Regions from separate parts of the Scandinavium sp. M-37 genome, predicted to be linked through region 2. Evidence: predicted binding sites of a transcription regulator. Region 2 holds the regulator's gene; each other region holds the start of a gene.
What was found. The regulator PurR, encoded in region 2, represses purine synthesis genes. The targets are predictions, from matches to a motif close to CANGCAAACGTTTGCNTG.

Region 1: a site for PurR is predicted at 1,819-1,836, ahead of ACG0Z5_RS06375 (nucleobase:cation symporter-2 family protein). Genes of this name have one in related genera too.
Region 3: a site for PurR is predicted at 5,839-5,856, ahead of purE (5-(carboxyamino)imidazole ribonucleotide mutase). Genes of this name have one in related genera too.
Region 4: a site for PurR is predicted at 4,108-4,125, ahead of pyrD (quinone-dependent dihydroorotate dehydrogenase). Genes of this name have one in related genera too.

Annotation. Positions count from the first base shown of each region.
Region 1 is NZ_JBIGIN010000006.1:2,889-10,997, forward strand. It holds gene ACG0Z5_RS06370 (AsmA family protein) at 1-257, opposite strand, end outside; gene ACG0Z5_RS06375 (nucleobase:cation symporter-2 family protein) at 377-1,765, opposite strand; gene gltS (sodium/glutamate symporter) at 2,042-3,244, shown strand; gene glpK (glycerol kinase GlpK) at 3,302-4,807, opposite strand; gene ACG0Z5_RS06390 (MIP/aquaporin family protein) at 4,830-5,678, opposite strand; gene zapB (septal ring assembly protein ZapB) at 6,113-6,358, shown strand; gene ACG0Z5_RS06400 (polysaccharide biosynthesis tyrosine autokinase) at 6,416-8,109, opposite strand, start outside.
Region 2 is NZ_JBIGIN010000001.1:15,941-24,049, reverse strand. It holds gene gloA (lactoylglutathione lyase) at 1-93, shown strand, start outside; gene rnt (ribonuclease T) at 199-849, shown strand; gene ACG0Z5_RS00130 (Grx4 family monothiol glutaredoxin) at 893-1,240, opposite strand; gene ACG0Z5_RS00125 (C40 family peptidase) at 1,579-2,382, shown strand; gene sodB (superoxide dismutase [Fe]) at 2,504-3,085, shown strand; gene ACG0Z5_RS00115 (MFS transporter) at 3,127-4,293, opposite strand; gene ACG0Z5_RS00110 (YnhF family membrane protein) at 4,470-4,559, opposite strand; gene purR (HTH-type transcriptional repressor PurR) at 4,853-5,878, shown strand; gene punR (DNA-binding transcriptional activator PunR) at 5,897-6,808, opposite strand; gene punC (purine nucleoside transporter PunC) at 6,916-8,109, shown strand, end outside.
Region 3 is NZ_JBIGIN010000012.1:94,084-102,192, forward strand. It holds gene ACG0Z5_RS11090 (FKBP-type peptidyl-prolyl cis-trans isomerase N-terminal domain-containing protein) at 1-1,471, opposite strand, end outside; gene ACG0Z5_RS11095 (hypothetical protein) at 1,739-2,200, opposite strand; gene cysS (cysteine--tRNA ligase) at 2,643-4,028, opposite strand; gene ppiB (peptidylprolyl isomerase B) at 4,202-4,696, shown strand; gene lpxH (UDP-2,3-diacylglucosamine diphosphatase) at 4,700-5,422, shown strand; gene ACG0Z5_RS11115 (DUF2534 family protein) at 5,432-5,692, opposite strand; gene purE (5-(carboxyamino)imidazole ribonucleotide mutase) at 5,928-6,437, shown strand; gene purK (5-(carboxyamino)imidazole ribonucleotide synthase) at 6,434-7,501, shown strand; gene mnmH (tRNA 2-selenouridine(34) synthase MnmH) at 7,592-8,109, shown strand, end outside.
Region 4 is NZ_JBIGIN010000042.1:9,262-17,370, forward strand. It holds gene ssuB (aliphatic sulfonates ABC transporter ATP-binding protein) at 1-486, opposite strand, end outside; gene ssuC (aliphatic sulfonate ABC transporter permease SsuC) at 483-1,274, opposite strand; gene ssuD (FMNH2-dependent alkanesulfonate monooxygenase) at 1,285-2,430, opposite strand; gene ACG0Z5_RS21185 (sulfonate ABC transporter substrate-binding protein) at 2,427-3,416, opposite strand; gene ssuE (NADPH-dependent FMN reductase) at 3,409-3,984, opposite strand; gene pyrD (quinone-dependent dihydroorotate dehydrogenase) at 4,220-5,230, shown strand; gene zapC (cell division protein ZapC) at 5,398-5,940, shown strand; gene ACG0Z5_RS21205 (YcbX family protein) at 5,937-7,046, opposite strand; gene rlmKL (bifunctional 23S rRNA (guanine(2069)-N(7))-methyltransferase RlmK/23S rRNA (guanine(2445)-N(2))-methyltransferase RlmL) at 7,140-8,109, shown strand, end outside.

The DNA.
Region 1 (8,109 bases), on a different contig from region 2:
CCAATATCGACGCTTTTGGCGACCAGCGTCGCGGGCTTGCCATCGCGGCCAAAGGTGACGTTTCTCAGCAGGACGTGTGACGGAGAGGAAAAACGATGATCCATCGCGTCGAAAGCGATGTGGTATTGGGAGTTACTGGAAATCCAGCCGCTGACCTCACGTGCGCCCCAGCGTGTTTGCAGCAAAAAGTAAAACGCTACCACAACCAGCAGCAGGGCGATAAGCAGCCAGACCAGCAGCTTCCCGATAAATTTCATCGTCTTCCATCCAATGAAGGGCACATAAAGGAGTTATGCACGATTTGTGCGCAATCCTCAAGGAAGGATTCGTGTAATAAGGTTTCACGGCGGCACCGATAGCGCCGCCGTGATGAGGATCAGTTCTTTTCTGGCGGGAAAACCAGGTTCAGAACAATCGCGGTGATGCCGCCGGCGGCGATCCCGGAGGAGAGCAGATTTTTCAGCCAGTCCGGCGCGAATTGCAGGATCAGCGGCTGTTGGGAAACGCCGAGGCCCACCGCCAACGACAGGGCGATAATCAGGATTGCACGGCGATTCAGCGGCTCGCGCGACACAATACGCACCCCGGAGGCCGCGATGGTGCCGAACATCACCAGCGTCGCACCGCCGAGTACCGGCTCAGGAATGTGCTGCACGAAACCACTCACCGCCGGGAACAGGCCCAGCACGATCAGCATCAGCGCCACCACAAAGCCCACGTAGCGGCTCGCTACACCGGTCAGCTGGATTACGCCGTTGTTTTGGCCGAAGCAGGAGTTAGGGAAGGTGTTGAAGATGGCGGACACGCAGGAGTTAAGGCCGTTGGCCAGTACGCCGCCTTTCAGACGTTTCATGTACACCGGGCCGGAGACCGGTTGCTCAGAGACATCGGAGGTGGCGGTAATATCGCCGATGGTTTCCAGGGAGGTGATCATGAACACCAGCATCAACGGCAGCAGCAGGTTCCAGTCGATCCCGAGACCATAATAGAGCGGGGTCGGCACCATGATTACCGGGCTGTTGGTCGGCACGGTTTCCGGCAACATGCCCAACAGCCAGGCCGCTGCATAGCCTGCCGCCATCGCAATGACCAACGACGCTATGCGCAGGTACGGGTTACGCTGACGGTTAAGAACGATGATGATAGCCAGCACGATACCCGCCAAAAGCAGGTTTTTCGGGGCACCAAACGTGTGGTCAGCCATCGCCGCATAGCCGCCGCCGATGGACGTCAGGCCCACCTGAATCAGCGACAGGCCGATAATCATCACCACCACGCCAGAGACCAGTGGAGTAATAATGCGGCGCGCCAGATGCAGCACACGGGAGAGCGCCATTTCGGTGAAGCTTGCGAGCATTAAGGTGCCAAACAGGGCGGCCATCATGGTTGGCACATCTGCGCCGCCGGTTTTCAGCGCGGTACCGCCCATGATAAGCGGAGCCACGAAGTTGAAACTGGTGCCCTGAATCGACAACAGTCCGGAGCCAACCGGGCCCCACGCTTTAATCTGAATTATCGATGCCACACCGGAAGCGAAAAGCGACATGCTGATGATGTGCTGCGTATCTTCGGCGGGTAAGCCGAGCGCCTGGCAAATTAGCAGGGCGGGGGTAATAACCGCCACGAACATCGCCAGCAGGTGCTGGAAGGCAGCGAACAGGGTCTGTGGCAGCGGAGGTCGGTCTTCAAGGCGGTAGATAAGCTCGCTGTTCTGTGTCTGCGCAATCGGTTGCGCATTTTCAGCTTCGATGGTGTTCACTGACATTTTCAGAGGCAATCCCGTGTGGAAAAGGGGGGATTTTAGCGGACTGCCAGGCAAAAGCAAACGGTTGCTTTCAATATATTAAGGACGAATAAGCAAGCAGATTTTTATGCTGTTTTTGCTGCTTTTGTCGCAAATTTCACCGCTTTGATTATTTTTCTCTGTCATTTTTCACTGCGTTTTGCGTAAAATTCGGCTCCTGATGATAAACGATGAGAACTTTTCGCCGCAGGACATCACATCGCGTGATATTGGATTATGCGCTAACAAGGAGCTTTTATGTTTCATCTCGATACCTTATCGACGCTTGTTGCGGCAACACTGGTGTTGCTGTTAGGACGCAAACTGGTCCATACCGTTCCCCTCTTCAAGAAATACACCATCCCTGAACCGGTTGCGGGTGGCCTGCTGGCTGCGCTGGCGCTACTGGTGCTGAAAAAAAGCATGGGCTGGGAAGTCGATTTCGACATGAGTCTGAAAGATCCGCTGATGCTGGCGTTTTTCGCGACCATTGGTCTGAATGCGAATCTCTCGAGCCTGCGCGCGGGCGGTAAAGTGCTTGGCACCTTCCTGATTGTGGTGGTTGGGCTGCTTTTGATGCAGAACGCCATCGGCATCGGGATGGCGAAAATGCTGGGGCTGGATCCGCTGATGGGTCTGCTGGCCGGGTCGATTACGCTGTCCGGCGGTCATGGCACCGGTGCGGCCTGGAGTAAGCTGTTCGTTGAGCGTTATGGCTTTGCCAATGCTACCGAGGTGGCGATGGCCTGCGCGACCTTTGGTCTGGTGCTGGGCGGCCTGATTGGCGGCCCGGTGGCGCGTTATCTGGTGAAACACTCTTCAACGCCGGACGGGAATCCGGACGATCAGGCGGTGCCGACCGCGTTCGAAAAACCGGACGTGGGCCGCATGATAACCTCCCTGGTGATGATTGAAACTATCGCCATGATCGCCATCTGTCTGACGCTCGGTAAAATTGTGGCGCATTGGCTGGTGGGCACCACCTTTGAGCTGCCAACCTTCGTCTGCGTGCTGTTTGTCGGGGTGATCCTCAGCAACGGTCTGGCGCTGCTGGGCTTCTATCGCGTGTTTGAGCGTGCGGTGTCGGTGCTGGGGAACGTGTCGCTGTCGCTGTTCCTGGCGATGGCGCTGATGAGTCTGAAGCTGTGGGAACTGGCATCCCTGGCGCTACCGATGATTGCGATTCTGGCAGTGCAAACCGTGGCGATGGCGCTGTATGCGGTGTTCGTCACCTATCGCATGATGGGTAAAAACTACGACGCGGCGGTGCTGGCGGCGGGCCACTGTGGATTTGGTCTGGGTGCGACGCCGACGGCGATTGCCAATATGCAGGCGATCACCGAACGTTTCGGTCCGTCACACACGGCGTTCCTTGTGGTGCCAATGGTTGGCGCATTCTTTATTGATATCGTGAATGCGTTGGTGATTAAGCTGTATTTATTGTTACCGATGTTCGGTTGATGAATTGCCCGGCGGCGCAGTCCATTCGCTTGCCGGGCATACAAAACCTAACCTGATTTACTCGTGATCTTCCCACGCCATTGCGCGTTTGACCGCTTTCTGCCAGCCGCTGTAGCGATAGTTACGCTCGGTGGTTTCAATCCCCGGACGGAACTCACGTTCGATCACCGCTTTTTCCTTCAGCTCATCCAGATTCTGCCAGAACCCGACTGCCAGACCGGCAAGATAAGCCGCGCCTAGCGCCGTCACTTCACGCACTTCAGGCCGCTCAACGCGAGTGCCTAAAATGTCTGACTGGAACTGCATCAGGAAGTTATTGGCAACCGCACCGCCGTCCACGCGCAGGGCGTGCAGACGAATCCCGGAGTCAGCCTGCATTGCTTCCAACACGTCGCGGGTCTGATAGGCGATAGATTCCAGCGTGGCACGAATAATGTGGTTCGAGTTCACGCCGCGGGTCAGGCCAAAAATTGCGCCTCGGGCATACGGGTCCCAGTACGGTGCGCCCAGACCGGTAAACGCCGGAACCACGTACACGCCGTTGGTATCGTTCACTTTGGTGGCGAAATATTCGGAATCGAACGCGTCGTTAATCAGCTTCATTTCGTCACGCAGCCACTGAATAGACGCCCCCGCCATGAACACTGCGCCTTCCAGCGCATAGTTCACTTCCCCGCTCGGGCCGCAGGCGATAGTGGTCAGCAGGCCGTGCTCGGATTTCACCGCGGTTTCCCCGGTGTTCATCAGCATAAAGCAGCCGGTACCGTAGGTATTTTTCGCCATCCCTTCTTTGACACACAGTTGGCCGAACAGCGCCGCCTGCTGGTCACCGGCAATTCCGGCGATAGGAATACGCGTCCCGCCTTTACCGCCGATGTTGGTCTGACCGTACACTTCGGATGATTTGCGCACGTCCGGCAGCATGGCGCGCGGAATGTCCAGCGCCTCAAGCATTTTGTCGTCCCAGTCCAGCGTATGGATGTTGAACAGCATGGTACGCGAGGCGTTGGTGTAGTCGGTGACGTGTACCCGGCCCTGGGTCATGCGCCAGATAAGCCAGGTGTCGACGGTGCCGAACAGCAGTTCGCCACGCTTGGCACGCTCACGTGAGCCTTCCACGTGGTCGAGGATCCACTTCACTTTAGTCCCGGAGAAATACGGGTCGATAACCAGGCCTGTGGTGCTGCGAATGTAGTCTTCCATTCCATCGCGTTTCAGCTGCTCGCAGATTTCTGCGGTGCGGCGGCACTGCCAGACGATGGCGTTGTAAATTGGTTTGCCGGTTTCTTTATCCCAAACGATGGCGGTTTCACGCTGGTTAGTTATCCCAATCGCCGCTACCTGGTCGGAATTGATGTCGGCCTTCGCCAGTACTTCAATCAGGGTGGAGCTTTGGGAGGCCCAGATTTCCATCGGGTCGTGCTCGACCCAGCCAGGCTTAGGGTAAATTTGGGTGAATTCGCGCTGTGAAACGCTGACGATATTGGCGTCGTGATCCATGACAACGGCGCGGGAGCTGGTTGTACCCTGGTCGAGGGCAACGATGTATTTTTTATCAGTCATAATGCTTAGTCCCGTAGTCAGATTACAGCGAAGCTTTGTGTTGAGTGGTGCTGGCGGTGGTTTCTTTCTCTTCCGCCACACAAACGTCGCACGGCAAATGGCGGCCAATCAGCTTGCGATAGCCGAAAGCGCCCAGCGATGCGCCGACAATGGGTGCGAACAGCGGCACCACGAAATACGGAATATCTTTCCCGCCGGTGAAGGCCATTTCACCCCAGCCCGCAAGCCAGGCAAAGGTTTTGGGTCCCAGGTCACGGGCCGGGTTCATCGCAAAGCCGGTCAACGGCCCCATTGATGCCCCGATCACCGCAATCAGCAGGCCGATTAACAGCGGTGCCATCGGGCCACGCGGCACGCCGTTACCATCATCAGTCAGCGCAAGGATCACGCCCATCAGGATAGCGGTAATGACCATTTCTACCGCGAAGGCCTGCACAAAATTGATATGTGGGTTCGGGTAAGTTGAGAAAATGCCTGCCAGATCCAGACTTTCAACGCTGCCGCGCACCATATTGTGCGTGTGTTCGAAGTCGATGAAAAGATTGTAATAAAGCCCGTAAACTAACGCCGCTGCGCAAAACGCGCCGGCAAACTGAGAAATAATGAAGGGGGCAACTTTACGCCCGTCGAAACAGGCAAACAGCCAGAGTGCGATGGTAACCGCCGGATTGAGATGTGCGCCGGAAACCCCTGCGGTCAGGTAAATGGCCATCGCCACGCCCAAGCCCCAGATAATACTGATTTCCCACTGACCGAAGCTCGCGCCTGCAACTTTTAACGCGGCAACGCATCCCACACCGAAGAAGATCAACAACCCGGTACCAAGGAACTCGGCAATGCACTGGCCTTTTAAGGTTGATGTTTGACTCATGATCGGATCCTGAAGACTGATGAATGATTATGGTGAACGTTTATTGTGAACATGGTGGCCGAAGACGACCATGCTGCCATGTAGGCATAGTGTTAATTTATCGTTAACGAACAAAAACGAGAAATATCGAAATCAAATTCTGTGTGCCCCGTCAATAAAATGAGCGTTATCGCGCGAAAAAGTGCGTGATTTGACCATTCGACCTCCGTGCGTCGAACCATTTTCTTAACGAATGGATTAACAATTTAGGGGGATTTGCGCCGAATGCGTTAGGTATAGACTGAAAAGTGTTGCAAACCACGATCCGTGCGCCCTGGCGCTGGACAGCAGGTGCTGCGCTCCATACAATCGGATGCATAGTAGTGCGCACATTTTCGTTAAGGCGTCGCCGGGGTTCCGGGACGAGATCAACGCCTTGCAAATTCAGGAGAGGTATGACGATGTCATTAGAAGTGTTTGAGAAACTGGAATCTAAAGTACAGCAGGCGATTGATACCATCACCCTGCTGCAGATGGAAATTGAAGAGCTGAAAGAGAAAAACAACGCGCTGTCGCAGGAAGTACAGAACGCACAGCACGGTCGTGAAGATCTTGAGCGCGAAAACAACCAGCTGAAAGAACAGCAGCACGGTTGGCAGGAACGTCTGCAGGCGCTGCTGGGCCGCATGGAAGAAGTGTAATCTTCGTTCCCTTCCCCTTCCCCTTCCCCTTTCAGTGGGGAAGGGAAATTTAACCCATCAGGCCTTTTCCTGACGATACGACGTGCCATACGTGCTGTATCCGTAACCGTAGTCGCTGCTTTTCCTTTTCTTCACACCGTTCAGGATCCACCCCTGGACTGCGATACCGTTCTGTTTAAAACGACGGATGCAGACCTCAACCTCTTTCGCCGTATTCTCTTCAAAACGCGCCACCATCATGATGGTTTCCGCATGACGGCCCACAATCGTTGCATCCGTTACCGCCATCACCGGTGGAGTATCAATGATAATCAGGTCATAGCGGGAAGAGGCAGTGTCGAGCAGTGCCTTGAAGGCGGGGCTCGTCAGCAACTCCGCCGGATTGTTGGGGACATGGCCGCGCGAGAGATAATCCAGCCCGATATCAGGCAGTGAAATCACGCTCTGATCAAAGGTGCTGGTCCCCTGCAGTATTTCTGCCAGCCCGCGGCTTTCCTCCAGACCGAACAATTCGTGCAAATAGCCTTTGCGCATGTCGGCATCAATCAAAAGTACCTTTTTCTGCGTCTGCGCAATGACTGCCGCCAGGTTGCTGCAGATAAACGTTTTGCCCGCGCCAAGGCTGACGCCTGAAATCATCAGCACGTTATTTTTCGCCTCCATCATGGTGAAGTAGAGGCTGGTACGTAGGCCGCGAAGGGTCTCAATAGCCATATCTGCGGGATTTTTGATGGCCAACACCAGGCTGGCCGTGCCTGTTAGGCTTTTGATATTTTTTTTGCGCTGCCACTCGGAGTGGGGAACGCTGGCAAACACGTTGATGCCTCTCTCTTCCAGCTGTTCCTGAGAGCTAATCCCCTGATGAAGAGAGAATTTCAACAGCACAATCGCGACGGAAACCATGGCTCCCAGCATCATGCCAACCACCACAATAATCGCTTTTTGGGGTTTGACGGGTTTTACCAACGTGACCGCATCGTCGATGATTCGCACATTGCCAATGGCGCTGGATTTGGCGACGCTCAGTTCCTGTTGTCGGCTAAGTAACTGGAGATAGACCGCACGCCCCGAATCCACATCCCGGCTCAGGCGGAGCACTTCCTGCTGCGTTGAGGGCATGGCACTGACGCGCTTGTTCATCTTGGCCCTTTCGCTTTGCAGCGTTTGGCGCTTTTCCCTCAAGGCCCGGTAGTTCGGATGCTCTTTTTTATAGCGCTGCGAGATTTCCGCTTCGCGGAACGTCAGTTCATTGAGCTGATTCTCAATGTTAACGATCTGGTCGAGGGCGGATTTGGCTTCCATGTTTAAGTCGACCGAGTCTTTCTGTTTTCGATAGGCGTTGAGCTTATCTTCTGCACGGTCAAGGTCGTGGCGGATCGCTGGCAGCTGCGTATCAAGAAATGCCAGACTTTTGCCGTCCTGCTCCGCCTGCCGGGTTATATTCTGTGCCAGATAGTTCTCGGCGATATTCTGCAGAATCGCGTTAATCAGCTGCGGGTCTTCGCCGGACATGGTCAGGTTAAGCATGCCGGTGTCTTTCCCCTGTTCAGAGACGTTAAAGCTTGCCTGCAACAGGGAAATGGCCTGCAGACGCGACGTTTGGGTCACCGTGAACAGCGTGCCGGGTTCGGCATTGATTTCAGTGACGAGCAGCGACACACCGTTTTTTTCCAGGCGTTCGCCCTTGTGGCCATCAAGCTCAAAACCCTCCCCGGAAAGATGATATTGGTTGCTATTGATGACCCTGAGCG
Region 2 (8,109 bases):
GGCAGCACCGTCATCGCCTTCGTAGAAGATCCTGACGGCTACAAAATCGAACTGATTGAAGCTAAAGACGCTGGTAAAGGTCTGGGTCATTAAGGTTCATGGGTGCTAAGGCACCCTTTTTTTACTCCCGCCTCTGCTGCAACCGCTGGCAAAATTTGCCATAATGCGCGCTACTTTTTGTAAGCCTAAGAGATCCTGATGTCCGACAACGCTCAACGTAATGCACTGTGCGACCGCTTCCGTGGTTTTTATCCTGTAGTCATTGATGTAGAAACCGCAGGCTTTAACGCCAAAACGGATGCGCTGCTTGAAGTGGCCGCCGTGACGTTGAAGATGGACGAAGACGGCTGGCTGATGCCGGACAGCACACTGCATTTTCACGTTGAACCGTTTGAAGGGGCAAATCTGGTCCCTGAAGCGCTGGCGTTTAACGGGATCGACCCCAACGATCCTGAACGTGGTGCCGTCAGCGAGTACGACGCCCTGCATGCCATTTTTAAAGAAGTACGCAAAGGGATGAAGGATCAGGAGTGTAACCGTGCGATCATGGTGGCGCACAACGCTACGTTCGATCACAGCTTTATGATGGCCGCTGCCGAGCGGGCCGGGCTGAAGCGCAACCCATTCCATCCGTTCGTCACCTTCGATACTGCAGCATTAAGCGGCCTGGCATTAGGCCAAACCGTGCTGTCGAAAGCCTGCCTCGCGGCGGGGATGGAATTCGATGGTAACCTCGCGCACTCTGCCCTGTATGACACCGAACAAACCGCGCAGCTGTTCTGCGAAATCGTCAACCGCTGGAAGCGCCTCGGCGGCTGGCCGTTGCCGATGCCAGAAAACGCAGAATAAAAAAAAGCGACCATTGGTCGCTTTTTTATTGCCAGACAAAGACTTACTCAGCAGGCTGCTCGTCGTCTTTATGCTTAGCCGCCGTCTCTTTGATAAGCGTCTGCAGTTCACCGCGCTGGTACATCTCAATCAGAATGTCACAGCCGCCAACCAGTTCGCCATCCACCCACAGCTGCGGGAAGGTTGGCCAGTTAGCGTATTTCGGCAGCTCGGCACGGATGTCCGGGTTCTGCAGGATATCGACGTAGGCAAAGCGCTCGCCACAGGCAGACAGCGCCTGAACCGCCTGAGCGGAAAAACCACAGCTTGGCAGCTTCGGGGAACCTTTCATATACAGAAGGATTGGGTTTTCAGCGATTTGGCTTTGGATTTTCTCAAGAGTGGTGCTCATGTCTTGCTTCCTTAAACTTCTTTTTATGACTGTAGTCAATCAGTGTAACGCCAACGACTGCTGTCAGAAAATAACATTTTGTTCACGCAAATGCATTTTACCTCTGGCGTTGTGAAGTTGCCTTAAAAATATGCCTTTATCGGCCGCGCCGCCCGTAGCTTGAGCATTTTCCGAGCACCTTATGCCAACGTTGACGCATTTTTTTGCAGTCGCTAACGAAACAGCGCATCAGATACAAAAAGTATATTAACAATTAGTGTTTTTATGCATTAGAATCGATTCGTTTTGTCAATCATACCCAGGCATGAGTGTTTGCCTGCCTAACAGAGGAATGCTCAGTGGCGCGAATAAATAAATTCTCGATCACGCTCTGCGCTTTACTGTTTACATCGCTGTCGATGACCCCTTTGTCTCATGCGTCTGAACAGGCGCGGCCTTCTGCTTCTCAGAAATCGCACCAGACTAAATCAGACCGCAAAAAGAAAACCACCAGCAGCAAAAGCAAAACCACCGCGAAAAAGAAAACCAGCACCGTTAAGCAGAAAACGGCCGCCAAAAATAAAACCCCTTCCGCCGTCAGCAAAACCGCCTCTTCTCGAAAAACCCGTAGCCCCGCATTAAAAACCGCCTCGGCAAAAATGGTGCAGAAATGCACTGTGCGTAAAGGCCATAAAAAGAAATGCGTTAATGAAGAAGTGAAGCCGCTGACCATTGCGGATGCGCACAAAGCCCGTGTGCAGAAAGCGCAAAAAACGGCAATGAATAAATTGATGGGCCAGATTGGCAAACCGTATCGGTGGGGGGGATCGTCGCCACGTACCGGTTTCGACTGCAGCGGTCTGGTTTATTACGCCTATAAAGATCTCGTGAAATTCCGTATTCCACGCACCGCGAATGAAATGTACCATCTGCGCGATGCCCGTTCCGTTGACCGTGGCGAGCTGCAAAGTGGCGATTTGGTATTCTTCCGCACCCGTGGCCGCGGCACTGCCGATCATGTTGGGGTGTATGTGGGGAATGGAAAATTCATCCAGTCACCACGATCCGGTCGCGATATCCAGATTACCTCTCTGAGCGAAGATTACTGGGCAAACCATTATGTCGGCGCGCGGCGCGTGATGACGCCGAAAACGATTCGCTAACCCCTACCCTGTCGTGAAAGCGACGGGGTAAGTTCCTCTTTAGCCACATCTTTTAATTTGCTACCCTATCCCTACTCAATACATGGCTATTGGGTATTAATAACAATAGGGAGAATAAGCAATGTCATTCGAATTACCTGCATTACCGTATGCAAAAGACGCCCTGGCGCCACACATTTCCGCTGAAACACTGGAATACCATTACGGCAAGCATCACCAGACCTATGTCACTAACCTCAACAACCTGATCAAAGGCACCGCTTTTGAAGGCAAAACCTTAGAAGAGATCGTGCGCACTTCCGAAGCAGGCGTGTTCAACAACGCCGCACAGGTATGGAACCACACCTTCTACTGGCACTGCCTGGCACCTAACGCCGGTGGCGAACCCACCGGCGAGGTCGCGGCCGCCATTAACGCAAGTTTTGGTAGCTTTGCCGAATTCAAAGCGCAGTTCACCGATGCAGCGGTTAAAAACTTCGGCGCTGGCTGGACATGGCTGGTGAAGAAAGCGGACGGCAAACTGGCTATCGTGTCCACGTCTAACGCGGGTACCCCGCTGACCACGGATGCTAAACCGTTGCTGACCGTAGACGTCTGGGAACATGCGTATTACATCGACTACCGTAACGCCCGCCCGAACTACCTTGAGCATTTCTGGGCGCTGGTAAACTGGGAATTTGTTGCTAAGAATCTGGCCGCATAATTTCTGGCCCGGCGGGTAGACCTCTCCCGCCGGGCATATTCTTAATGGCTTGAAAACGCTTCTTCCGGTTGACGACGCCCACTAAACAGCACCACCAACAGGGCGATACCGGCAATAATCGCGCCCATCACCGGCACAAAGCTGTAGCCGAGACCGCCGGAAATTACCGCCCCGCCCGCGGCCGCGCCCAGCGCATTCCCCAGATTGAACGCCCCGATATTCACCGATGACGACAGGCCAGGCGCTTCATGGGCCACGCGCATAACGCGCATTTGCAACGGAGGCACCACCGCGAAGGTCGCGGCACCCCAGACAACCATGCTCACGGCCGCGCCAATTTCGCTCTGCGCCAGCCATGGAATCGACACCATGATAACAATCAGCAGCAACAAGAAGCCTTTCAGCGTGCCGGTCACCGAACGGTCGGCAAACTTGCCGCCCAGATAGTTACCCAGCGAGAAACCAACCCCAATCAATACCAGCATCGCGGTAATAAACAGCGGAGATGCCGACGTCAGGGTATGCAGCACTGGCGAAATGTAGGTGTACAGGGTGAACATCGCGCCTGCGCCGAGCACGGTGGTCAACAGGGCCGTCAGCACCTGTGGACGCATCAGCACCGACAGTTCCTGTTTCACATTCGGGCGTTCACCGCTGCTACCTTTTGGCAGTGAGAACCACAGACTGAGCATCGCCACCAGGCCCAGACCAGCCGTTGCCAGGAACGACATCCGCCAGCCGATGGTTTCCCCGAGCCAGGTTGCCGCCGGAACCCCGCCGATGTTGGCGACAGTCAACCCCATAAACATGGTTGCCACCGCGCTAGCCTGTTTGTGTTTCGGCACAACGCTGGCGGCCACTACCGAGCCAAGTCCAAAGAATGCCCCGTGGTTCAGGCTGGTAATAATGCGCGACAGCAGCAGCGTGGTGTAATCCGGCGCGATAGCCGAGAGCACATTACCGAGAGTGAAAATCGCCATCAGGAAAATAAGCGCATTACGCCGTGCGCGATGGGAGAGCAGCAGCGTCATCAGCGGTGCACCGACCATCACACCAATGGCATAAGCACTGATCAGCATTCCCGCCACGGGAATAGAGACATCGACGCCTTTGGCAATCACCGGCAGCAGGCCCATCGGCGAAAACTCCGTGGTGCCTATGGCAAACGCCCCTATCGCTAAGGCCAGCAGGGGAAAATTGATTTTCATGTAACGACTCCGGTCAGCCATCCTCCAGGAAGGGAGATGGTGCAAAAACAGAAGTCAAAAGCATGACATCAATCACAAAAAAACAGAAGTAAACAAAATGGCAAAAGTTTTTTGCGAATTTGATAACAATCAGAAGGGATATGTGAAGGAGGAAGAGGTCTCTCCCTCCGGGTAAATCAGTGCAGTACGGCGGTCAGCCCGGCGGCCACGATCACGGCCAGAGCAATTACGGTCGTCATTAAAGAGAGCTTCAGGTCGGTACTCATCAATTTTTCTCCTTTTAATCCCCACAACAAAAGTGAGCCTGCTCATTTTTGCACAATCATACGCAAAAATCTCGCAGGTTTTCGGCGCATAACGATTTTTCTCTTTCCCTTTCCGTAAGAATCAGACAAAATTCCACGCTAATTTAAAAGCGTAGCAGCCATTGACCCCCTCCCGTCGTTCTGTGTCGTTTCCCGGCGTACCGCAATTCAAATGAATTGTATCCAGGGTGTGTAAAGGCAAACGTTTTCGTGTCGATAATCAGGCGTAAGGAAAGGGTCTGGAGTGAGAACGAATGGCAACAATTAAAGATGTAGCGAAACGCGCAAACGTTTCCACTACAACTGTATCACATGTAATTAACAAGACTCGCTTCGTAGCGGAAGAAACCCGCAACGCGGTATGGGCAGCCATCAAAGAGCTGCACTACTCGCCAAGCGCCGTGGCGCGCAGCCTGAAGGTCAATCACACCAAGACTATTGGCCTGCTGGCGACCAGCAGCGAAGCCGCTTATTTTGCCGAGATCATTGAAGCCGTTGAGAAAAGCTGCTTCGAAAAAGGCTATACCCTGATTCTGGGTAACGCCTGGAATAACCTCGAAAAGCAGCAGGCGTATCTGTCGATGATGGCGCAAAAACGCGTCGATGGTCTGCTGGTGATGTGTTCTGAGTACCCGCAGTCGGTACTCGACATGCTGGAAGAGTATCGCCACATTCCGATGGTGGTAATGGACTGGGGAGAATCAAAAGCCGATTTTACCGACTCCGTGATTGATAACGCTTTCCAGGGCGGCTATCTGGCCGGACGTTATCTGGTCGAACGCGGTCACCGAGAAATTGGGGCGATCCCTGGCCCAATGGAGCGCAACACCGGGGCGGGTCGTCTGGCGGGCTTTATGAAAGCGATGGAAGAAGCGCAGATTAACGTGCCTGAAAACTGGATCGTGCAGGGCGACTTCGAGCCGGAATCTGGTTATCGCGCAATGCAGCAGATCCTTGCGCAACAGCCGCGCCCTACCGCCGTCTTCTGCGGCGGCGACATCATGGCGATGGGTGCCTTGTGTGCCGCTGACGAGATGGGTTTACGCGTGCCGCAAGATATCTCCGTTATCGGTTACGACAATGTGCGCAACGCCCGGTTCTTTACCCCAGCGTTAACCACCATTCACCAGCCAAAAGATTCGCTGGGCGAAGCCGCTTTCGACATGCTGCTCGACAGGATCGTCAACAAACGTGAAGAGTCGCAGTCGATTGAGGTGCATCCGCGTCTGATCGAACGCCGCTCGGTGGCCGACGGTCCGTTCCGCGACTATCGCCGCTAATCACCTCTCAGGGGCCGGTTATTCCGGCTCCTGCAACCACTCTTTATTCAGCGTTTCGCTGTCCCCCAGATAGTCCAGCAGCCAGCTTAACGCTGGTGACATATCATTTTGTTGCCAGGTCAGGCAACACGCCGCATCCGGGAACGGATTTTCCAGTTCCAGCGCCACCCACTCACCGCTATCGATGTACGGTCGGGCAAAGTGCGTAGGCACCATTCCGGCGCATAAACCGGCAGATAAACAGGTCGCGGACGACTCCCAGTCCGGCACGACAATCCGTTTCTGGTTATCCAGCAGCCAGGTGATGCGTTTGGGCAATGAGCGTGAGGTGTCTTCGCGCACCAATGATGGCCAGGTGCGCAACACGTCATCACTCAGCGGACCGCGCATTTGCGCCAGCGGATGTCGGCTGGAGACCACACAGTTCCAGCTCAGCATTCCCATATCGCGAAACGCGTAACGTCCCCCGACCGGGATCGCCTGTGTGGCACCAATCGCCAGTTCGACACGCCCGTCGGATAACGCATCCCACACGCCGTTGAACACTTCCTGGAACACGCACAGTTCGACGTCCTGAAAGTGGCGATAAAAATCGACAATCAATTGCCGGGTGCGCTCCGGTCGAACAATGTTATCCACGGCAATCGCCAGACTGCCGCGCCAGCCGTTGGCAATTTGCTGGCACTGCTGGCGGGTGATCTGCATTTTTTTGATAACAGATCGCCCCTCCTTCAAAAACCACGCCCCCGCGGGCGTTAATTCGACGTCGCGATGCCGTCGTTCAAACAGTGGAACCGCCAGCCACTCCTCCAGCTGACGGACGGTATAACTGACCGCAGAAGGCACACGGTGCAACTCCTGCGCGGCGGAGGTGAAGCTGCCGTTACGCGCCACGGCGTCCACGACTTCAAGCGAATATTCTGACCACATAGGCTGCCTACAAAAAATTTGATTCCATCAGCCAAATATTAGCGTTTCACAAGCGAAGTTGCACTCCCTACACTCTGCTGCCATGTACACCTGCGACGAGAAATAAAATGAACAAGCTTCCTGGTAAAGGATTTTTATGCTGGCTAGCGGGCCTGAGCGTGCTCGGTTTTCTGGCGACCGATATGTATTTGCCCGCTTTTGCGGTAATTCAGAATGACTTACAGACACCGGCGGCAGCCGTTAGCGCCAGCCTGAGCCTGTTCCTGGCCGGATTCGCGTTTGCCCAGCTGCTGTGGGGACCGTTGTCCGACCGATATGGTCGGAAACCCATTCTGCTGACCGGGCTGGCCATTTTTGCCATCGGCTGTATCGGCATGCTGTGGGTAAGGGACGCCACCACGCTGCTGGTGCTGCGCTTTATTCAGGCCTTCGGCGTGTGTGCCGCTGCCGTCACCTGGCAGGCGATGGTGACCGATTACTATCCGGCGGAGCGCACTAACCGCATTTTCGCGACGGTGATGCCGCTGGTAGGGCTTTCCCCGGCGTTGGCTCCGCTGCTCGGGAGTTGGATCCTGCACCACTTCGAATGGCAGATGATTTTCGCCACTCTGTTTGCCATTACCCTGGTACTGATGATCCCGGCCCTGCGTCTGAAAAAGCCAACGCAGAACGTGCCGCATAAAACCGAGAAAGCCCTGACCTTTATGACCCTGCTTCGCTCTCGCGATTATCGTGGCAATGTGCTTATCTATGCCGCCTGCTCCGCCAGCTTCTTCGCCTGGCTGACCGGTTCACCGTTCATTCTTAACGCTATGGGTTATGGCCCAACGGTGATTGGTCTGAGCTACGTGCCACAAACCATCGCCTTCCTGGTGGGGGGTTACGGCTGTCGGGCCGCATTGCAGAAATGGAACGGCCAGCAGATGTTGCCGTGGCTGTTACTGGCCTTCGCGGTGAGCGTGGCGGGGACCTTTGCGGTAGGCCTGACCGCAGGCAGCTCCCTGACCGCCCTGCTGATCCCGTTCTGCCTGATGGCAATGGCCAACGGCGCGATTTACCCTATCGTAGTGGCTCAGGCGTTACGTCCGTTCCCACAGGCGACCGGACGTGCGGCAGCCCTGCAAAACACCTTACAGCTCGGCCTGTGCTTCCTTGCAAGCCTGGTAGTCTCCACGTTGATTGCCACCCCGCTGCTGACCACCACCAGCGTGATGCTGTTCACCGTGCTCCTGGCGGGTTGGGGATATCGGATGCAGTATGTTGCGCAGCGTGATGAAAATGAAGGCGCAGCGCGCGAATCA
Region 3 (8,109 bases), on a different contig from region 2:
ACTGATCGAGCGGTAGAGTCACCACCTGCTTTGTCTTCGCCATATCTTTGATAACATTGCCATTGCTCAGACTCTCTTTCACCGAGACTGCAACGACTTCACCATGCTTAATTTTCCCGCGGCCAGCATCTAACACGCGGTAGTAGTAACCCATCTCAGCTTTCTTCACGCCGGTCTGCTTACTGAAATCAGTGATGAATTTATCACCTTCACTTTCTGCTGTTTCAGAGGTCTGTTTCTGGCGGGCGAGAACTTGTTTATTCATGGTATCTAGCTGCGCCATGATCTTCTCTTTCGGGATTTTAAACTCGCCGCTAAGCGAATCCGAAACGCCGCTGACAACCTGTGTCAGGTCAGGTGCAAAGCCATCTGCCTGCACGTTGGCCAGCGCGCCCCTGATCTCCTGCCCCCACAATGTTCCCAGGGAATAGGCACGGAGTTTATCGTCTGAATCTGGCGCTGTGGTTGCAATCGGTGCCGCTTTACTGGCCGCATGTAAACTGTCGACCTGTTTATTTAACGCTGTAGTCTGAGCCTGGCTCTCGCTCAGGGAGGTTTTCAGCTGCGCGAGAACCTTGTCGGCATCGGCTTTTGCTGCCGTCTGTGCTTTGGCATTCGCCGTTTGCGCCGCGGTTAATTCCGTTACCTGCTTGTTCAACGCCGTAGCCTGAGTCTGACTTTCGGTCAGGGATGTTTTCAGCTGGGCAATCACCTTATCGGCATCCGCTTTTGCCGCTGTCACGCTACTCATGTTCGCCGTTTTCGCCGCGGTTATTGCAGAGGTTAATTCTACAACCTGTTTGTTTAACGCCGTGGTCTGCGTCTGGCTTTCGGTCAGGGATGTTTTCAGCTGCGCAATCACCTTATCGGCATCTGCTTTCGCAGCGGTCTGGGCTTGGGTCTGCGCCGTTTGCGCGGCGGTCAGTTCGTCAATTCGTTTGCTTAACGCCGTTGCCTGGCTTTGCGCGCTGGCCAGCGATTTTTTCAGCTCGGTAGACTCAGCCTGGCTTTTACTCAGCGATTGCTTCAGGGACCCCACCGCTTCAGAGTCACTAGCCTTCGCCGCAGCGAGGGCTTTGGCATTCTCTACCTGTGAGGCAGTAAGCGTCGCAATTTGCGCACTCATGGATGCTTTCTGGTCCTGGGTATCAGCCAGCAATTTTTTCAGTTGCACGATATCCTGGCTATCGCGCGTTTTAGCTGCCGCCAGTTCAAGCTGATTCGTCACCTGCGCTGCCGTCAGGGTGGAGATCTCTTCTTTGAGAGCAGCAATTTGCTTCTGACTCTCGACCTGGCTCTTTTTCAGGTCGGTCGCAACGGTGGTGTCATTTTTTTGCGTACTACGCAGTTGCTCCAGCTGTTGCGCTTTTTCTTCGAGCTGCTGGTTCGCGACTTGCCACTGCTGCTGCAGGCTATCTAATTGCTTCTGGGTGTCGGTGAGTTTTTTCTGTAATGCGGTATTTTCTTGCACACTAATAGAAATTGGGCTTTTGGAAGCATTCGCTATTTCGGAGTGGGTTGTTTTTTTAACATGCTTAGTTTTAGCAGGTTTTTCAACAACCGCAGGCGGAAGGTCAATAGTCTTACCCGTTAGTAACGCGGGGATCTCGCTCGATTGAGCTGTAATGTCATTCAGCGACTGGACGGTGGTCATCTCATCGCTGGCACACGCGTTATTTGTCGCAACCCCACCAATCAGGGTCGAGAATGTGAAAAAAAAATATCGTTCTTGAGTCAATCATTTAAAGTTTTCTCCACGATTAATCAGAGCCTGACGAACGGATTGCTCGATATCGCTGCAAAGTTTTTGCGTTTTGTATTTGTAGAGCGCATCCATAGTGGTGCGAGTGTCTTCTCCAATATCACCACGGACATTTGTATACACGGAGGCGCTAGCGAGTAAATCATCGAAAGAAGCTTTCCGCTGCGCATAGGCAGCCTGATTTACTTTTGAAAGCGCCAAAAGTTCCTGCTGGCAGGTGGAAGCCATACCTTCTGAATTCCCGCCCACCGATTCCGGGCTTTTCGTTTCAGTCATCAGTTGCGGCGATGGGACAGAACTGACATCCGCAGACGGTGATTGACTGACGACTGATTTAGGCTGCACGTGTTGTTGGCAGCCGCTAATCATTCCGGTTATCACCAATAATAAGCATGACGTTCGTTTTATAAAGCCACTGCAAGCATCATTTAAAATCATAATTAGAAAGCCTCGAAACATTTAAAAAATGTAGCAATAGGAATGCATAATGTTAGTAAATAGATCAGCTCTAGAAAGCGTATTCGCGCATTATCGCACATCAGACTGTATAGGAAAGAGGCTTTATTTTTTAAATCAGCACCAATAATCAAGACGCTGAATGTTTACATAATAAATCATCAATAAAACAAATGAATATAAAAGCGAAAACAAGAAAAAACACATTCAAATCAAGACACAACAGGTATATCTCGTGAAAAACGAAGAGTTGAATAAAGATATCTGAATAATCTATTCAGTTAAATTAATAACGATAACTCACATATCCTTGGCGAAAAATAAATGACGAGAGATAGAAGCGCGGGAACAAAAACATAAAGAAGGCAGCAAGGGAGGGATATGCCCCCCTCACACAAAGAGGAGGGCATTAACATCAAGCGGATTACTTACGGCGCCAGGTTGTCCCCTGGGCACCGTCTTCCAGCACGATACCCATTTCGTTCAGACGGTCACGCGCCGCATCGGCTAACGCCCAGTCTTTCGACTGACGCGCTTCCAGACGCTGTTTGATTAACGCTTCGATTTCCGCGACTTCGCCGTCATCAGCCTGTGCCCCACCCTGTAAGAACGCTTCCGGATCCTGAGCCAACAGGCCCAGCACGCCGGAGAGTTTGCGCAGATGCGACGCCATGGCATTCGCCGCAGCCACATCTTCGCCCTTCAAACGGTTGACTTCACGCGCCATGTCGAACAGCACGGAATAGGCTTCCGGGGTGTTGAAATCGTCGTCCATCGCTTCACGGAAACGGGCTTCGAACGCCTCACCGCCTGCGGCTTCAACGGACGCATCGGTGCCGCGCAGCGCGGTGTACAGACGCTCCAGCGCAGAGCGCGCCTGCTTGAGGTTCTCTTCGCTGTAGTTCAGTTGGCTGCGGTAGTGGCCCGACATCAGGAAGTAACGCACGGTTTCCGCGTCGTAATACTTCAGCACGTCGCGCACGGTGAAGAAGTTGCCCAGCGATTTGGACATTTTTTCACGATCGACCATCACCATCCCGGAGTGCATCCAGGTGTTGACGTATTCGCCATCGTGCGCACAGGTGGACTGCGCGATTTCATTTTCGTGGTGCGGGAACATCAGATCCGAGCCGCCACCGTGAATGTCGAAATGGGAACCGAGCTGTTTGCAGTTCATTGCCGAACATTCGATATGCCAGCCTGGACGGCCTGCACCCCACGGAGACGGCCAGCTTGGTTCGTCCGCTTTCGACATTTTCCATAGCACGAAGTCCATTGGGTTACGTTTGACGTCAACCACGTCAACGCGTGCGCCCGCCTGCAGATTTTCCAGATCCTGACGCGACAGCAGACCATAATTCGGATCGCTAGGCACCGAGAACATCACGTCGCCGTTTTCTGCGACATACGCGTGACCACGGGCGATCAGGCGCTCAGTGATTTCAATAATTTCGTGTATATGATGCGTCGCGCGCGGTTCGTTGTCCGGACGCAGAATGTTCAGTGCATCAAAATCTTTGTGCATTTCGGCAATCATGCGGTCAACCAGCGCCACAAAATCTTCGCCGTTTTCATTCGCGCGCTTGATGATTTTGTCGTCGATATCGGTGATGTTGCGCACGTATTTTAGCTTGTAGCCGAGGAAACGCAGATAGCGGGACACCACGTCGAACGCCACAAACGTACGGCCATGGCCGATGTGACAGAGATCGTAAACGGTAATACCACACACGTACATGCCGACTTCCCCGGCATGGATAGGTTTGAATTCCTCTTTTTGGCGCGTCAGTGTATTAAAGATTTTTAACATTGAAGATTCCATGTAAACGTGTGTGGTCGTAAACGGCATATTCTACACGTAAATTCATTCCGGAAGCAGCACGCATTGCAAGATGATCGAACCCGTCGGTTATGCTATAACACCCCTCTATATGTGACCCTCATGTGGGTCGACGTACCACTATATCGAAACAGGATGCAAAAATGGTTACTTTCCACACCAATCACGGCGATATCGTAATCAAAACTTTTGATGATAAAGCGCCTGGAACCGTTAAAAACTTCCTCGACTACTGCCGCGAAGGTTTTTACGACAACACCATTTTCCACCGTGTTATCAATGGCTTTATGATCCAGGGCGGCGGCTTTGAGCCAGGCATGAATCAGAAAGCGACCAAAGATCAGATCAAAAACGAAGCCAACAACGGCCTGAAAAATACCCGTGGTACGCTGGCAATGGCCCGTACTCAGGCGCCACACTCCGCTACCGCACAGTTCTTCATCAACGTGGTCGACAACGACTTCCTGAACTTCTCTGGCGAAAACCTGCAGGGTTGGGGCTACTGCGTGTTTGCAGAAGTGGCTGAAGGCATGGACGTGGTCGATAAGATCAAAGCCGTGGCAACTGGCCGCAGCGGTATGCATCAGGACGTGCCAAAAGAAGATGTGATCATCACAAGCGTTACCGTCAGCGAGTAATCGGTGGCGACACTCTTTATTGCAGATTTGCATCTGCACCCAGAAGAACCGGCGATCACCGCCGGTTTTCTGCGTTTTTTACGCGGTGAAGCCCGCCGCGCCGACGCGCTGTACATTCTCGGCGATCTGTTCGAGGCCTGGATTGGCGACGACGATCCGCAGCCGTTACATCAGCAAATAGCGAAAGAAATCAACGCGCTGGTTGCGTCTGGTGTGCCTTGCTATTTCATTCACGGCAACCGCGATTTTCTGCTCGGGAAGCGTTTTGCCCGCGAAAGCGGCATGACGTTACTACCGGAAGAACAACGCCTTGAGTTATACGGGCGTCCGGTGCTGATTCTGCACGGCGACACGCTGTGTACTGACGATGCGGGCTACCAGGCGTTTCGCGCCAAAGTCCACCAGCCCTGGCTGCAAACGCTCTTCCTCGCCTTACCGCTGTTTATTCGCCGCCGCATCGCCGCCAAAATGCGCGACGGCAGCAAAAGCGCCAACAGCCATAAATCGATGGAGATCATGGACGTGAATCCGCAGGCCGTCGTCGCGGCGATGGAAAAACATCACGTTCAATGGCTGATTCACGGGCACACGCATCGCCCCGCCGTCCACGAACTGACCGCCAATGGTCAGCCTGCGTTTCGCGTAGTGCTGGGCGCCTGGCATTCAGAGGGCTCGATGGTCAAAGTGACCACCGATAATGTCGAACTGATACCCTTTCCTTTCTGACCGCCGCAATCAGCCGCGATCGTCTTTCGGGCCGAGGAAGTAAAAGCCAAACGGCAGCGAACCAATGATGGTGAACATCACGCTGTAGATGGCGGCCCATGCTCCCTGAATGAAGTACATTGACACGCTCCACTGCTCCATCGGCAGGTTGTACTGATCTTCTACGCCCTGAAACGTGACTTTAGAAACGACGGTCACGGCGATAATGAAAACGATCGCCACAGCGGTCAGAAATTTTTTCCCCTCCGGGGTGTGAAGAATCTTCAGCATACATGCTCCTTACGATGGTGCTGCGAGTGTCGCAGTCAGTTTTATCAAACAGGCAAATCCTGCGGTGACTTTACCGTATTTTGCGCCGCGATGGGCCAGATTTACAGGAACAGATAAAACCGTCTCTCATTCGCCCATCAACTGGCCGCGCAACCGTTTTCCTTGACGTTTTTCCGTGCTATTCTCTGTGGCCTTCAAAGCAGTGTGTTCCACACCCACAGGAGTTTTAAGACGCATGTCTTCCCGCAACAATCCGGCGCGTGTCGCCATCGTGATGGGGTCCAAAAGCGACTGGGCTACCATGCAGTTTGCCGCTGAAATCCTCGATACCCTGAACGTTCCGCACCACGTGGAAGTGGTCTCCGCACACCGCACGCCGGACAAACTGTTCAGCTTTGCCGAAACCGCAGAAGACAATGGTTTTCAGGTGATTATCGCCGGAGCGGGCGGCGCGGCACATCTGCCGGGCATGATTGCAGCGAAAACTCTGGTGCCGGTACTGGGCGTCCCTGTTCAAAGCGCGGCCCTCAGCGGCGTTGACAGCCTCTATTCTATCGTTCAGATGCCACGTGGCATTCCGGTCGGCACCCTGGCAATTGGTAAAGCAGGTGCCGCAAACGCCGCACTGCTGGCTGCACAGATTCTGGCGAGCCACGACGGCGAGCTACATCAGCGTCTGGCCGAGTGGCGTAAAGCGCAGACCGACGAGGTTCTGGAGAATCCGGACCCGCGGGGTGATGCATGAAGCAAGTTTGCGTCCTCGGCAATGGTCAGTTAGGCCGTATGCTGCGTCAGGCCGGTGAACCGCTGGGCATTGATGTCTGGCCGGTTGGCCTGGAAGCCGATCCGGAAGCGGTTCCGTTCCAGCAAAGCGTGATTACTGCCGAAATTGAACGCTGGCCGGAAACCGCCCTGACCCGCGAGCTGGCGCGTCATCCTGCCTTCGTTAACCGTGACGTGTTCCCGGTGATCGCCGACCGTCTGACGCAAAAACAGCTGTTCGATAAACTGAATCTGGCCACCGCGCCGTGGCAGTTGCTGGCCGACAAAGCGGAATGGCCGGGCGTGTTCACCCGTCTCGGCGAGCTGGCCATCGTCAAGCGCCGCACCGGCGGCTACGATGGTCGCGGCCAGTGGCGTCTGCGTGAGGGCGACACTGGCCAACTGCCGGAGGACTGCTACGGCGAGTGTATCGTTGAACAAGGCATCAACTTCAGCGGAGAAGTGTCGCTGGTCGGTGCGCGGGCGCATGACGGGCGCACGGTGTTCTATCCGCTGACCCATAACCTGCACCAGGACGGTATTCTGCGCGTCAGCGTCGCCTTCCCGCAGGCCAATGCCCAGCAACAAGCGCAAGCCGAAAGTATGCTGACGGCTATCATGAACGAGCTGAACTACGTCGGCGTGATGGCGATGGAGTGTTTCATCACCCCAGCAGGTCTGCTGATTAACGAGCTGGCCCCGCGCGTCCACAACAGCGGGCACTGGACGCAAAATGGCGCCTCCATCAGCCAGTTTGAGCTGCATCTGCGCGCGATCACCGACCTGCCGCTGCCGTCGCCGGTGATTAATAGCCCGTCGGTGATGGTGAATCTGATTGGCACCGACCTGAACTACGACTGGCTGAAGCTGCCGCTGGTGCATCTGCACTGGTATCATAAAGAGGTGCGCGAAGGCCGCAAAGTGGGCCATCTCAACCTCACCGACAGCGACACCGGGTGCTTAAGCGCTACGCTGGAAGCGCTGATCCCTCTGCTTCCGGCGGAATACACCAGCGGTATCGCCTGGGCCCAGTCCAAATTGAATTAACCTATCTGGCCGGGGATTGATCTTCACCTTCCCCGGCCCCCGCTTACACGCGTAGAATCCCCCCATGCTTTTTCAATCAAGGAATGCTCCATGACTAATGGGACGGATTTCCGCGCCATTCTGCGTGTCGGAACGCCCATCATCGACGTGCGCGCCCCGGTAGAGTTCCATCAGGGTTGCATGCCTGCAGCCATCAATCTGCCGCTGATGAATGACGAAGAGCGCGCCGCCGTGGGAACCTGCTACAAGCGCCACGGCGCCGATGCCGCGCTGAAACTCGGGCAAACGCTGGTCGCGGGCGATAAACGCCAGCAGCGCATTGACGCCTGGCGCGAAACCATTCGCCGTCAGCCTGAGGCTATTTTGTGCTGCGCCCGTGGCGGGCAGCGCTCGCACATCACCCAACAGTGGCTGCGCGAGGCGGGCATCGATGTGCCGCTGATCGTCGGCGGCTATAAATCCCTGCGGCAAACGGCGCTGACGGTGACGACAGAATTCGTCGAGCGCCCGATGGTGCTGGTAGGCGGCTGTACCGGCAACGGCAAAACGCTGCTGGTTCAGGCCCATCCTTCGGGTATCGATCTGGAAGGTCTGGCCCATCATCGCGG
Region 4 (8,109 bases), on a different contig from region 2:
CGCTCCGAGAGGTTCATCCAGTAACAATAAACCGGGGCGATGGATTAGCGCCCGGGCCAGGGCCACACGCTGTTTCTGCCCGCCGGATAACGCCGCTGGCCACTCGCTTGCCCGACTTTCAAGCCCCACTGCCGCAAGCGCTTCCTGCGCCGCCTCACGCCAGTTGCCATTCAGCCCAAGACCCACATTATCAATAACGCTTTTCCATGGCAGAAGGCGTGCATCCTGAAACATCATCCGCGTTTCATGCTGGCTGGCCGCGAGGGGGCCGTTTCCGGCCAGCAGTTCTCCGGCGTTGGGCTTTTCCAGCCCGGCCAGCAGACGTAACAGCGTGCTTTTCCCGCCGCCGCTCCGACCCACCACCGCGACAAACTGCCCGGCCGGGATATGCAAATCCAGAGCGTTGAGGACCGTATTATTCCCGTACCGCTTGCCGATACCGTTCAGCAGCAGCGGAATACCCGGGTTCAGACGTGCCGTATTCATACGCTTACCTCCTTAACATAATAAGCCGGGTTCCAGCGCAGCCAGACGCGTTCCAGAAACTGGGCGCTGACGTCGGCCAGTTTGCCCAGCAGTGCGTAAAGAATGATAGCGACCACCACCACATCGGTTTGCAGGAATTCGCGGGCGTTCATCGCCAGATAGCCAATCCCGGAATTCGCAGAGATGGTTTCCGCGACAATCAGCGTCAGCCACATCAGGCCCAGTGCAAAGCGCACGCCGACCATAATTGAGGGCAGGGCACCGGGCAGGATCACATGCCAGAACAGTGCGAAGCCGGAGAGTCCATAACTGCGGGCCATTTCCACCAGACCCCGATCGATGTTGCGGATCCCATGCCAGGTATTGATATAAATTGGAAACAGGGTGCCGAGCGCGACGAGAAAAACTTTGGCACTCTCATCAATGCCAAACCACAGAATCACCAACGGGATCAACGCCAGATGCGGCACGTTACGCAGCATCTGAATCGAGGTATCCAGCAGACGTTCACCCCAGCGCGATAACCCGCTAATCAGACCTAACACCAGGCCAATCGAGCCGCCGATGGAGAAACCGACCAGCGCGCGCCACGAGCTAATTGCCAGGTGTTGCCACAGTTCACCGCTCGCCGATAGCGACCAGAACGCTTCGACCACGCCTTCCGGCGAGGGCAGAATGCGACTTGAGAGCCAGCCGGTGACGGAGGCGATTTGCCAGACAATCACGATGCCGACCGGCAACAGCCAGGGGGCAACGCGCAGCAGCCATCTTTTTGCAAGCGTGGGCATAAAACGCTCCTTAACTTTGTGCGACTTTACGCGGCAAAAATTCGTTCGCCACCGCTTCGCCTTGCACCTGTAAAGGCTGCGGCTGCGGGATTTCCGGGATGGCGACGTCTAAGTGCGGGAACAGCAGCTCACCGACTTTGTAGGCCTCTTCGAGGTGCGGATAACCGGACAGCACAAAACTATCGATGCCCAGCGCCGCATATTCATTAATACGTGCCGCGACGGTAGGCCCGTCTCCGACTAATGCGGTTCCGGCCCCTCCGCGTACCAGACCGACACCCGCCCACAGGTTCGGGCTGACCTCCAGTTTATCGCGCTGGCCGCCGTGCAGGGCCGCCATTCGCTGCTGCCCGACCGAGTCCGTTCGGGTAAAGGCCGCCTGGGCTTTGGCGATGGTGTCATCATCCAGACGGGATATCAGTCGGTTGGCGGCCTCCCATGCTTCAGCTGTGGTTTCCCGGACAATCACATGCAGGCGAATACCGAACCGCACCTGGCGCCCGTATTTGGCGGCCTTCTCGCGAACCTGTGCAATTTTCTCTTTTACCTGTTCCGGCGGCTCGCCCCAGGTCAGATACAAATCCACCTGCTCAGCCGCCAGCTCCTGCGCGACCTCCGATGAACCGCCAAAGTAAAGCGGTGGTCGCGGCTGCTGAATCGGCGGGAACAGCAGTTTTGCCCCGCGCACTTTCTGATATTTGCCATCAAAATCGACGGTGTCGCCTTCCAGCAAGCGCCGCCAGATATGGGTAAATTCCGCCGAGGCTTCATAACGTTCGGTGTGATCGAGGAATACACCGTCCGCGGCGAGTTCCTGCGGATCGCTGCCGGTCACCAGATTAAACAGCGCCCGTCCATTCGATAATCGGTCCAGCGTCGCGGCCTGGCGAGCGGCGACGGTGGGCGAAATCACGCTCGGGCGCAGCGCCACGAGGAATTTCAGTCGCTGGGTGACCGGGATCATCGACGCGGCCACCAGCCATGCATCTTCACAGGAGCGCCCAGTGGGGATCAGCACCCCGGTAAAACCGAGCCTGTCAGCGGTTTGGGCGATCTGCTGGAGATAGCCATGATCGACCGGGCGGGCATTCTCATCGCTGCCAAGATAGTGACCATCACCGTGAGTCGGTAAAAACCAGAACATATTCAGGCTCATGATTTTGCTCCTTGTTTTTGTGTAGAAGGTTGTGCGGTGGGCTGCCAAATGCGGCTTCTGATATCGACTTTTTTCGGCACCAGGTGGTTCTCGTAAAACAGATCGGCGGTTTGCTGCTGACGACGGGCGGTTTCATCACTGACTGGGCCAATTGCCGTCGGTGGGCGATGACTTAGGTAACTGGTAATCACCGCTTCCGGCAGACCCATGGTCCTGGCGAGCAGTTCGGTACTTTGCTGACGCTGGCTGATGGTCAACGCATCGGCCTGGCTGAAGGTGTTCAGCACGCCCGCTATAAAGCTGCCGTTTTTCTCGGCGTAGGGGCGGGAAGCCAGATAGAACGAACCAGTTTGTTTCAATTCGCTGCCATCGGTTAATACCCGCACGCCGCCCTGCAGTAATGCAGCGGAATAATACGGATCCCAGATGGCCCAGGCGTCGACATCCCCCTGCTGGAACGCCGCGCGGGCGTCGGCAGGTGTCAGGAACGTCGGCTGGATGTCAGTAAATTTGAGGCCCGCCTGCTGTAGTGCGCGTAATAAGAGGTTGTGTGAACTCGAACCTTTCTGGAACGCAACCTTGTGTCCTTTAAGATCGGCCACGGTTTTGATCGGGCTGTTCTCCGGGACGAGGATCACTTCCGCTTTCGGTTTTGGCGGTTCCACCCCGACATACACCAGGTCCGCCCCGGCGGCTTGGGCAAAAATTGGCGGAATATCGCCGGTGCTGCCCAGATCGATGCTGCCGACGTTCAGGGCCTCAAGCATTTGCGGCCCGGCGGGAAATTCAATCCACGAAATTTTGGTGTTCGGGTAGCGCTTTTCCAGCAACTGATGGCTTTTCGCCAGCACCATACTGATGCTGCCTTTCTGATATCCAATCCGCAAAGCATCGGGGGCCGGTTCAGCAGCCTGACTCCAGGCAGAGAGCGTTAACAAACCGGTCAGGGCTAAGGTGCGAATGCGGGGGCGGAACAAATTAAACATGGGCGACTCCTTGCTTAAGATGAAAAGCCGGGACGCGAATGTCACGGCGATGCAGCGCTTGCCAGAAGGTTTCCAGCGCGCTGTCGAGGCGTTTTTCGAGATTTGGGCTGAACTGCGGCTTGTGTTGGTAATCCTGCACCTGGCTGTCGTCGGCGAAAACGCCGTGCAGGATCTCTTGTGCCTTCAACGCACTGAGCACCGGTTTGAGCGCGTAATCCACCGCCAGCATGTGGGCCACTGTGCCGCCGGTAACCAGCGGCAACACCACTTTGCCTTCCAGCGCGCGTTCCGGTAACAGGTCGAGCAGGGTCTTCAATGCGCCAGAAAATGACGCTTTATAAACCGGAGTAGCAACGATTAAGCCATCGGCCTGCGCCAGCTGTTCTATGAGTGTGAGCAGGGCAGGGCTATCAAAGCGGGCGTAGAGCAGGTCCTCCGGCTCGAAGTTTTGCAGATGCCAGTGGCAAACCTCGACATCCACTCGGGAGAGCGTTTCTCTGGCATATTCCAGCAATGCGCTGGAACGTGAAGGAAAACGCGGGCTGCCCGCTAACGTAATGACACGCATGACCTCTCCTTATAACTAAATGTTTGCTTTTATCTAACATTGATAACATTTAACGGGAGTGTGTCAGAGGCAGGCGCGTTCGCTAAATGATTTTTCTGGCAGTGGATTACCAAAAAACGCATGTAAGTAAACGATTGCGTTTAACCGGGTATTTTTTGCGACAGGTCAATTCCCTTTCGGCGACGGATAGAACATAATACGCCCCCGGTTTGCTACCGGGAATCCAGGAGAGTTCATGTACTACCCCTTCGTTCGTAAAGCCCTTTTCCAGCTCGATCCAGAGCGCGCTCATGAATTAACTTTTCAACAATTACGCCGTGTCACCGGCACGCCATTTGAAGCGCTGGTGCGCCAGAAAGTGCCTGCAAAACCGGTAACCTGCATGGGGCTGACGTTCAAAAACCCGCTGGGTTTAGCCGCAGGACTCGACAAGAACGGGGAGTGTATCGATGCACTCGGGGCGATGGGTTTCGGATCCGTCGAAGTCGGCACTGTCACGCCGCGCCCTCAACCGGGGAATGACAAACCGAGGATCTTCCGTCTGGTCGATGCCGAGGGTTTGATCAACCGTATGGGCTTTAATAACCTGGGTGTCGATAACCTGGTTGAGAACGTTAAAAAAGCCCACTTCGACGGCGTGCTCGGGATTAATATCGGTAAGAATAAAGACACACCGGTCGAGCAGGGTAAAGATGACTATCTGATTTGTATGGAAAAAGTCTACGCCTACGCCGGTTACATTGCGATTAATATTTCATCGCCAAATACCCCAGGTCTGCGCACCTTACAATATGGTGAAGCGCTGGATGATTTGCTGTCGGCGATTAAAAATAAGCAAAATGAGCTGCAATCGATCCACCATAAATATGTCCCGGTGGCGGTTAAGATCGCACCAGATCTTTCGCTCGAAGAATTGATCCAGGTGGCAGACAGTTTGCTTCGCCATAATATTGATGGTGTTATTGCCACCAATACTACACTCGATCGTTCTCTCGTCCAGGGAATGAAACACTGTGATGAAAGCGGTGGTTTAAGCGGTCGTCCATTACAGTTAAAAAGTACGGAAATTATTCGACTGCTGTCTGCCGAATTAAAGGGACGCTTACCTATTATTGGTGTGGGCGGTATCGATTCGGTGATGGCCGCACGTGAGAAGATGGCTGCCGGTGCGTCACTGGTGCAGATCTATTCCGGCTTTATTTTTAAGGGCCCGCCGCTGATTAAAGAAATCGTTACCCACCTCTAATCTTTCCTGCGCAGTTTACAACCAGGGCTTTATTTCCTGCCCTGGTTGTTTTATATTCCACAAGTGTTGCTAATTTAAACTTTATGGTCTTTTCTTAATTCAGACAAATTAACGAAACGGGAATATGAGTTTCGGGCATCGGATGCTTAAGAGAGCGGGGAACAGAAATGCGAATTAAACCTGACGATAACTGGCGTTGGTATTTTGATGAAGAGCACGATCGTATGATGCTCGATTTAGCCAATGGTATGTTGTTTCGTTCTCGTTTCGCCCGCCGGATGCTGACCCCAGATGCCTTTGATCCTACAGGCTTTTGTGTAGATGACGCCGCACTCTATTTCTCTTTTGAAGAAAAATGCCGTGACCTTGAATTAACCAAAGAACATCGCGCCGAACTCATTCTTAACGCGCTGGTGGCCATTCGTTTCCTGAAACCGCAGATGCCCAAAAGCTGGCATTTTGTCGCGCATAGCGACAGCTGGCAGCCGGTAACGGGCGATGCGGCCGCGGTGTGGTTGAGCGACAGTGGCGAACGCGTGAATCTGCTGGTGGTCGAGCCGGGCGATAATGCGGCGCTCTGTTTGCTGGCACAACCGGGTTTGACGCTGGCCGGTCGTACCATGCAGTTAGGCGACGCGATTAAAGTGATGAATGACCGCCTGCAACCGCAGCCGATGTCGGCAACGATGCGCTACGGTCAGGCCGTTTAACGCGCCAGTCGCAGCGCGGTTTTCGGAACGCAGCTGCAGCACAGGATAGTGCCATCGTCCGCCACCGCGCTTTGCTTCATCGGGCTCACCTCTCCCTCGACCAACGTAATCCTGCAACTTCCGCAAATACCGGCCCGACAGGAATAAGGTACGCGGATCCCCTGTTGTTCCAGTTGTTCCAGTAAAATCTGCTGATTGTTCCCTTTAAACACCTGGCCCTGCCAGTCAATATCGACCACCGCGTCCTGCGCGGCTTCAACCTCCAGCACCTCTTCCGTTGCGCCTGCACCATAGACTTTACCTGGGCCGGTGGAGAGAATTTCAACTTCATCACCGACGCGAACCACGCCGCTGTTGCGGGCAATCAGGTTCTGACCAAAATCGACGTCGCCGTTATCCTGGGCGGTACGGAATTTTTGTAAGGTAGCCAGCGGTTCACCTGCCGGGTGTTTTTGTCCGCGCGCCGGGCTGACGGTGGTAAAGATGCAGCGGCTGCAAGGTTTGACCACATCAAAGACCACGTCGCCGATGCGAACCACTTTCCAGTGGTCTTCTTCCCACGCCAGGGTGCCGGTAACCACCAGATTGGGGCGGAACTGTTCCATTTGCACGCTGGCCGCGCAGCGATTTTGCAGATCGCGCAGCGAGGCTTCACTGGTCAATAGATAGGGGAAACCATCGGCGAAGGAGAGCGGTACAGCGTCATAGCGTTTCACCCGACGCGTAGGCTCGGGGCCGACCCAGCGTAGCTGGACATCGCGCTTAAAGAAGCCCGACAGCCACTGATTAATATCTGCGGGCGCGATCAACGCGGAAAAATGGTTGCCCCAGACTTCGGTTGGCGCGGCGTCAGCGGTAAAATCAGCAAAACGCACCATCGCCACGCTGCCATCCGGGGCGGTAAGGTGCAAACCGTCATGCATCGGCACCGGTGTAAAGCGCACCATCTGCGGATATTGACGGGCGGTGATGAAGGTGCCGTCTGGCTCGGTGACCATAAAAATACGGTCAAAAGCCATACCGCTCATGTCAGCCAACGCGTGCGTGACACCGATCCCGCGCATGGATTTTACCGGGTGAATATAGAGCCTTCCCAACGTCGCCATTCCGCAATCCTCTGCGTTTGAAAAAAGTCGCCCTATATGAAGCCCAGATTCGCTATAATGCGCAACAATTTTCTGCGAGTAATAAGTGACGATATGAATTCTCTGTTTGCCAGTACGGCCCGTGGGCTGGAAGAGCTGTTAAAAACTGAACTGGAAAACCTGGGCGCCACGGCGTGTCAGGTGGTTCAGGGTGGTGTCCATTTTGAAGGAGACACGCGACTGCTCTATCAGAGCCTGATGTGGAGCCGCCTGGCGTCCCGTATCATGATGCCGCTCACCGAGTGCAAGGTTTACAGCGATCTGGACCTGTACCTTGGCGTGCAGGCCATCAACTGGACAGAGATGTTCAATCAGGATGCGACCTTTGCTGTGCACTTCAGCGGCGTGAACGAAGAAATTCGTAACAGCCAGTATGGTGCGCTGAAGGTGAAAGACGCCATCGTCGATGCATTCACCCGTAAAAATCTGCCACGCCCGAACGTCGATAAAGAAAATCCTGATGTACGCATTAACGTGCGCCTGAATAAAGAAGTCGCGCACATCTCTCTCGATCTGAGTGGCGAAGGTCTGCATCTGCGTGGCTATCGAGACGCTACTGGTATTGCGCCCATCAAAGAAACGCTGGCAGCAGCCATCGTAATGCGTTCCGGCTGGCAGCCGGGTACCCCGATGCTCGACCCGATGTGTGGTTCCGGTACATTGCTGATTGAAGCCGCGATGCTGGCCACCGACCGGGCTCCGGGCCTGCACCGTGGCCACTGGGGCTTTAGCGGCTGGGCACAGCATGACGAAGCCGTCTGGCAGGAAGTGAAAGCCGAGGCACAAACGCGCGCTCGTGCCGGGCTTGCCGCCTACGAATCCCATTTCTACGGTTCTGACATCGACAGCCGCGTGATTGAGCGTGCGCGCAGCAACGCCCGTCGGGCAGGCATTGCCGACCTCGTCACTTTCGAAGTCAAAGACGTCGCCAAACTTAGCAATCCGCTGCCGAAAGGCCCATACGGCACGGTTATCAGTAACCCGCCTTACGGCGAACGTCTGGACAGCGAACCGGCCCTGATTG